3 regions of the Actinoplanes sp. NPDC000266 genome follow, and region 2 is predicted to be linked to each of the others. Evidence: riboswitches for the same ligand, from Rfam matches in the RefSeq annotation. Region 2 holds a riboswitch; each other region holds the start of a gene.
The links. A riboswitch is a leader RNA that binds a small molecule or an ion and turns the genes downstream of it on or off. The one in region 2 is predicted to bind cyclic di-AMP.
Positions count from the first base shown of each region.

Region 1: linked by a shared signal. The riboswitch ahead of ACFY36_RS01755 (C40 family peptidase) and the one ahead of ACFY36_RS07555 (C40 family peptidase) in region 2 are both predicted to bind cyclic di-AMP.
Region 3: linked by a shared signal. The riboswitch ahead of ACFY36_RS37450 (C40 family peptidase) and the one ahead of ACFY36_RS07555 (C40 family peptidase) in region 2 are both predicted to bind cyclic di-AMP.

Region 1 covers NZ_JBIAZI010000001.1:457,550-459,806, forward strand. The annotation lists gene ACFY36_RS01740 (hypothetical protein) at 1-95, shown strand, start outside; gene ACFY36_RS01745 (hypothetical protein) at 106-375, shown strand; gene ACFY36_RS01750 (hypothetical protein) at 372-656, shown strand; gene ACFY36_RS01755 (C40 family peptidase) at 653-1,426, opposite strand; cyclic di-AMP (ydaO/yuaA leader) riboswitch at 1,462-1,613, opposite strand; gene ACFY36_RS01760 (glycoside hydrolase family 6 protein) at 1,969-2,257, opposite strand, start outside.
Region 2 covers NZ_JBIAZI010000002.1:261,931-264,187, forward strand. The annotation lists gene ACFY36_RS07550 (AAA family ATPase) at 1-157, opposite strand, end outside; gene ACFY36_RS07555 (C40 family peptidase) at 242-1,237, opposite strand; cyclic di-AMP (ydaO/yuaA leader) riboswitch at 1,253-1,390, opposite strand; gene ACFY36_RS07560 (M56 family metallopeptidase) at 1,513-2,257, opposite strand, start outside.
Region 3 covers NZ_JBIAZI010000010.1:432,949-435,205, reverse strand. The annotation lists gene ACFY36_RS37450 (C40 family peptidase) at 29-853, opposite strand; cyclic di-AMP (ydaO/yuaA leader) riboswitch at 860-990, opposite strand; gene ACFY36_RS37445 (MurT ligase domain-containing protein) at 1,456-2,257, shown strand, end outside.

The DNA of each region.
Region 1 (2,257 bases), on a different contig from region 2:
AGCTGATCGCCGGTTCGATCGGCGCGGTGAAGGCCGACATCGCCGTGAAGGACCTGCCGTCCGTCGCCCCGTACCATCACCCCGCCGGCTACTGAGGAGGATCCTATGAGCGGCGGCATCGCCGACGAGCCCCTGGCCCGCGCGGTCCTGCGCCACCTGGCCGACACCCGGGGCAGGGACGACGCGATGGGCTCCCTCGCCCGTACCGTGCTGTCCGGCGAGGCCGGCCTGCGCGAGGCCGCGAACAATCCGTGGCACGCGCAGGGTCTGGCCGCCGCCTTCGCCAAGTCGCAGCGGGACCTGACCGCCGAGGATCGTGCCCGGTACGAGCGCGAGGCCCGCCGGCTGGCCGATGGTGGGGAAGAGCGCCGATGAGCCCGATGATGCGATGGCGCCTGGCCATCCCGTTCATCCTCGTCTCGGCGCTCTTCCTGTTCGGCACCGTGCTCGGCGCGTGGGCCTACTGGTCACGGTGGACCACGGCCGAGCGGCTCATCACCGTCTTCCTCGGTGTCATGTTCGCGGCCAACCTCGCCATCAGCGTCTCCATCGGCACCGATCGCAAGATCACCGACACACCCTGGCTCCGGATGGGCACAGTGGCGTTGTTCTTCCTTCTGGCGTGCGGCGTCACCGTCGTACGCCGCAATCTTTAGAACCGGCGTACGACGTAGTTCGCGCTGAAGATCTTGCGCTTGCTGATGCGCGAGCCGCTGTGGGGCGAGTCGTACATGTAGCCGTTGCCGGCGTAGATGGCGGCGTGGTAGCCGTACGACCCCCGGCGCGAGATGAGCAGATCACCGGGCTGCTTGGCGCTCTTGCTGACCCCACGGCCGTACCGCTGCTGCGAATCGGCCTTGTGCGGCAGCTTGACGCCGATCGACTTGCGGTAGACGTACATCGTGTAGCCGGAGCAGTCGAACCGGTTGGGGCCGGCGGCGCCGTACAGATAGAGCTTGCCGACGTGTTTCCGCGCCTCGGCCAGGATCCGCCCGGCCTTGTTCGGCGCCGGCTTGATCACGGTGACCTTGAAGGCGCGGCCGGTGTGACCGGCGAAAACCCCATTGCCGGTGTACGCCGTACGGAAGTGCCCGGTCACCCTCGGCGCTGAGGTGAAGCTGACCGTGCCCTTGCTGTTCAGTTTCCGTACGGCCCAGGTGGCCCACTTGCCGCCGCGAAGCGCCTGGAGCCGTACCGAGCCGGAGGTGACGGCGGCGCCGTTGGCCGGGTTGCGGTAGGTGACCGTGATCTTCACCGTCCGGCCCAGCTTCAGCGATCTGGGCGTGAACGTGGTGCGGACCGAGACTTTCTTCTTGGCCGCCGCCTCGACCCGCACCGCGGTGCTCGTGCTCGCGGTGGCGCCGGACGGCGCGATCAGCAGGCCGACGGCCAGGGACAGGGCGATGGTGCCGGCGCCGGCAGACATGCGGCACCGGCCCGAACTTCGTTCGTGCACGGGAGAGAGTCCTTCCGGCACGCCTGCGAGGTTAGCTGTCGGGTTCGGGCGGGAAGGTTGCCCGGCCGCCAGGGGCGGCTTCACCCCGAGGCCCACGGGGAGTGGGCCGATGGTGGATCCCCCGTCCCTGCCCCGGATGCCTTCGCGGTGGTCCTGCTTGCTCGCGGTCGCGGCGATCGGCCCGGGCAGGGCTCGGCGTGAACCGATCGTCACGAGCCGGCGTGGTGGCCGGCACCATCTTGCTACACCGGATTTTCATTCTGTCCAGCGAGCGGCCGAATCACTCGCAGTAGTTGGCACGCTGGCCGGCGTCCTTTTTGCGGGGTCATTCAGAATTTCAGAAACATTCTGTATTCGTACGACTACTCTCCGTTTATTTAGCAATGTGAATTAGGGCACACAATTTCATCGGGCATTGACCTGTTGCCGAACCTCCCGAACTCGGCGAAATGGCAAAGGAGCGGGCATTGCCCACCCCGGCCGCGCGGGCCGGGGTGGGCGGTGGGGACCTGCTAAGCCGTGCAGGTGATGAACGGTGTGCTGGTGGGGCCGGAGGCGATGAATCCGAACTCGGCGGTGGCGCCCGGGGCGAGGGAGCCGTTCCAGGCGGCGTTGCGGACGGTCGCCAGTGAGCCGTTCATCGAGAGGTTGCCACTCCAGACCTGGCTGATCGACTGGCCGGAGGCCAGGGTCCAGGAGACCGACCAGCTGGTGACCGCGCTGCCGCCGGCCTTGACGGTGACCTTGCCCTGGAAGCCGCCCTGCCAGGAGCTCGTCGTCACGTAGGTCGCGCCGCACGCG
Region 2 (2,257 bases):
CCGGCTCGCGGGCCAGGACCTGGGCGGCGTGCCCGATCGCCTCTCCCCCACGACCGGCCGCCACGAGCAACTCCGCCAGGTGCAGCCGCAACGGCAGGTCGTCCGGGCTGGCCTCCACGGCCGCGGTGAGGCTGTCGATCAAGGGCGAGTCGCTCATGACATCGAATTATGCAACGCCCCGGGAACAGCCGAGGCCGCCAGGGCTCCTGCCCGGGCGGCCTCGACCGTACGAACTCGGGAATCAGCCCGGCCGGCGGAAGCCCGCGATGGGCATCCGGTCGATCTCCGCCATCCGCACGTGATCCCCCGTGTGCGGAGCGTGGACCATCAGGCCGCCACCGATGTAGATGCCGACGTGATGGAGACTTCCCGGGAAGAAGAAGACCAGGTCACCCGGTTGCAACTCGTCCCGCGACACCGCCTTGCCCTCGCCCCACTGGTCTTTCGTGTAGTGGTCGAGGTGCACACCGACGCTGGCCCAGGCCTCCTGGGTCAGACCGGAGCAGTCGTACGAGTTCGGGCCTGCCGACCCGAAGACGTACGGCTTGCCGATCAGGTCGCACGCGCGCTGTGCCGCACGCCCGCCCTTGTCATTGGTGTACGTGACCGGACAGGCACCCAGGCGCAGGGGCCCATCCGAGGCGTCCGCCGAGCCGTACGCCTGGATCCGCAGTTTCTGCAGCGAAGTGATCTTGGTTTGGATCGCCTTCTTGCGCGTGCCCAGGTCCTTGTCGCGCGCGGCGACGGACTTGGTCACGACATCCAGGTCGGACTTGGTGGCGGAAAGCTTGTCGCGCAGCGCCGCCACGCCCTTGATCTGCTCCTGCTGATGACGAGCGAGCTGATCGAGATAGGTCAGCTTGTCGGTCAGCCCGGTCGGCGAGCCACTGATGATCATGGCGTCGAGGGCGTTCGGCGCACCCTGCTTGTACGCGTCGACGGCCAGGCCTTGCACCTGGGCCATCGCCAGGTCGACCTGCACCTGGAGCGGAGTCAGCTGGGCGGCGAGCTTCTTCTGCTGAGCGCGGTTCTTGAGCAGCTGGTTGTGCACATCGTTGTACTGCTCGATGACCGGCTCGAGTTCGTTCCACTGCTTGTCGATCTGAGCCTCGACCGAGGAGGGCGAGGGTGTGGCGTGCGCGACGGCTGGTCCGGTGACAACGACCCCGACCGCCGCGAGTGCGCAGACGAGCCCGCGCAGAACTGCGGCGCGGCCGCGCGCCCCAATCCGTTTCACGTTGGGTGTGATGTCCTTTCTTCCCTCGTGCCGCCGACCGGGTTAGCTGACGGGTTCGGACGGGAAGACGCGTCCGGCCGCGACGCGTCGCGGCTTCACCCCAACCACTCGGGTCCCCGGTTCGCCCACACGGCGATTAGGCGGTGGTCCGTCAGATCGGCCGGGTGGACGATGGGGGGCTGCCGAACCGGGGACCACCGTACTCCGGATCATGTGGAGAACTGAAGCCGCCGCGTACGGGAAACTGCTTGCTCAGGACGGCATACGCAGAGTCACTAGAGCGGCCAGTGGTCCAGCGCACGATCGAGCCAGGGCACCACCAGGATCACCGTGGGTAGCACCAGCAGACCCACGGCGGCGAGCCCGGCGGCGACGTTGAGGCCGACGGACACGGTGTGCGGCTGGCCGAGCCGGGCCAGCCGGCGACGCCTGGCGTCACCCGTCGGATCGGCCCGCGCGTCCTCCGCCAGGGGGATGGCATCGGTCAACCGCTCGAGGGCGGCTCGCAGCGGCTCCGCCCCGGTCTTCCTCCGCGCCACGTCGTCCGAGATCATTTCCAGGAGCAGATGTACGGCGTCAAGGGGCGCCCGGCTCCGCAGAGGCCCCGGCACGGCGCGGTAGAACGCGGTGAACGACTCCATCACCACCTCGTGCCGATGACGGAGGTGGGTCTGCTCGTGGGCGAGGACCGCGTCGACCTGCTCCCGGTCGAGCACCTGGAGCACGCCGTTGCTCAGGACCACGCGCGGCTCGCGGCCGGGCACGCAGTAGGCCAGCGGCAGCGCCCCGTCGAGCACGCGCAGGTTGTCGGGGCCGAGCTCGCGGTGCTGCTCGGCCCGGTCGAGCAGGTCGACCAGCTCACGGTGGCGGGCCCGGCGCGCCCGCGAGCGCCGGGTGACCCCGGCCAGCGAGACGATCAGGCGCAGGATGATGACACCGGCCACGACCAGGGCGCCGATGAGCGCGGCGGCGGCGACCGGCTTGCCCGAGCCGGCGGCCCGGGTGACCTCATACGGCGCG
Region 3 (2,257 bases), on a different contig from region 2:
CCCCCCTCTGAGTTACTGTCGTGGGCCGTTAGACGAGGCGGCGGACCACGTAGTTCGTGCTGATCATTTTGCGCTTCGAGACGCGGGCGCCCGTGTGCGGCGAGTCGTACATGTAGCCGTTGCCGGCGTAGATGGCCGCGTGGTAGCCGTACGAGCCGTTGCGGAAGATGATCAGGTCGCCGGCCTTCTTGGCGCTCTTCGAGACCGAGCGGCCGACCTTCTGCTGCGTGTTGGCCTTGTGGGCCAGGTTCTTGCCGGCGGCCTTCTTGTAGACGTACTTCGTGAAGCCCGAGCAGTCGAAGCGGCTCGGACCCGAAGCGCCGAACAGGTACAGCGCGCCGGTGTGCTTCTGAGCCTCGGCGAGGACCTTGGCGCCGCTGGCCACGACCTTCACCGAGAGACGGCCGCCCACCTGCGGGGCGAACGTCGAGGTGCCCAGGTAGACCATGCGGAGCGAGCCGCTGACCTTGGGCTGGCCGTACAGGGCGACGGCGCCGTTCTTGTTCACCTTGCCGGAGGCCCAGTTCTGCCACTTGCCGTTACGCAGCGCCTGGAGGCGTACGTATCCGGAAGTGACGGCCTTGCCGTTGGTGGGGTTGAGGTAGCGGGCGGTCACCTTGACCTTGGCTCCCCACGCGAGCGTCCGGGTGCTGACGCTGGTGCGGACCGTGGGCTTGACCTTCGCCGCGGCCTTCGCGGTGGCGACCTGCGCCACTACGGGGGCGGGGGTTGCGGCGTGCGCGGCCGGCGTGGAGACCAGCTGGCCGGCGCAGAGGCAGAGACCCAGAGACAGCGCGATCTTGCCGGCACCGGCGGACACGCGGCGGCCCCGGCTCGAACGTTGTTCGTGCACGGTAGAGATATCCCTCCGGCACGCCTGCGAGGTTAGCTGTCGGGTTCGGGCGGGAAGGCTTGCCCGGCCGCTGGGAGGCGGCTTCACCCCAAGGTCTCTCCGTTGGCCGCCACCGGAGCGGGTGGCGCGGAGGAGACCGCTATTTGGGTCCCCCGTCCCTGCCCCCGTATGCCTTTGTGGTCGTACGTGGTGCTCATGATCGCGCTGCCTGGCCCGGGGCAGGGCTCGGCGTGAACCGGGCGGCGCAAGCCTCCAGCGGATTGCTGTCGGCCCAACCTTGGTACCTGAGATCCGGCTGAAGCGGCGGAATCGGTTCAGTAACCGAGAGTAGTTGGCACATGAGAGGGTGTCCGATTTGTGATCGCCCCGTAACTTTTGCCAGCACGCCTCGTGATCAGCCAAATACGATTTGTCGAAGGTTACGGGTGAATCAGAACACATAATTGCTCGTCACCCGCAGGGTGGCGGCCACCTGATATTCACTCTTCCGCCGTCTAAACCCTTCCTACCGGGCGAAATCCGCTCCCCCGAACAGCCGGCAGCGGCGACAACTCGACGTAACGTCCCGTTCCGGTACCCTCGTCGCCGTGACGGACGGGAAGATGCCCCTGCGTGCCAAGGTCGCGACCTCCGTGTCGAAGACCGCGGCGGCGCTCTCCAGGGCCGCGGGACGCGGCGACGGCTCGGTCATCGGCGGCTGGATCGGTCTCAAGATCGATCCTGAGCTGCTGAGCCACTTGGCGACCGGACGCGCGATCGCGCTCGTCTCGGGCACCAACGGCAAGACCACGACGACCCGGCTGGCGGCCGCCGCGCTCGGCGTCCTCGGCCCGGTCGCCACCAACTCCTTCGGCGCCAACATGCCCACCGGGCACACGTCGGCGCTGGCCAAGGCCGGTCAGACGCCGTTCGCGGTGCTGGAGGTCGACGAGCACTACCTCCCCCGGGTCATCGGCGAGACCAAGCCGCGGGTGGTGGCCCTGCTCAACCTCTCCCGCGACCAGCTCGACCGGGCCAAGGAGGTGGCGATGATGGCGCAGCTGTGGCGCACCGCCCTCGCCGGCCACCCGGATGTGAACGTGGTCGCCAACGCCGACGACCCGATGGTCGTGTGGGCCGCCTACGGATCGCAGAAGGTGACCTGGTTCAGCGCCGGCCAGCGCTGGCAGGACGACTCGTGGGTGTGCCCCGAGAGCGGCGACCCGATCGAGCGGGAGAACGGCGACTGGTGGTGCACCGGTTGCCCGCTGCGGCGGCCGATACCGCAGTGGCGCGTCGAGGACGAGGGCGTGATCGACCCGCGCGGCGACTGGCACCTGGTCAAGCTCCAGCTGCCGGGCACGGTCAACCTCGGTAACGCGGCGACCGCCCTGGCCGTGGCGGCCGAGTTCGGGGTACGCCCGA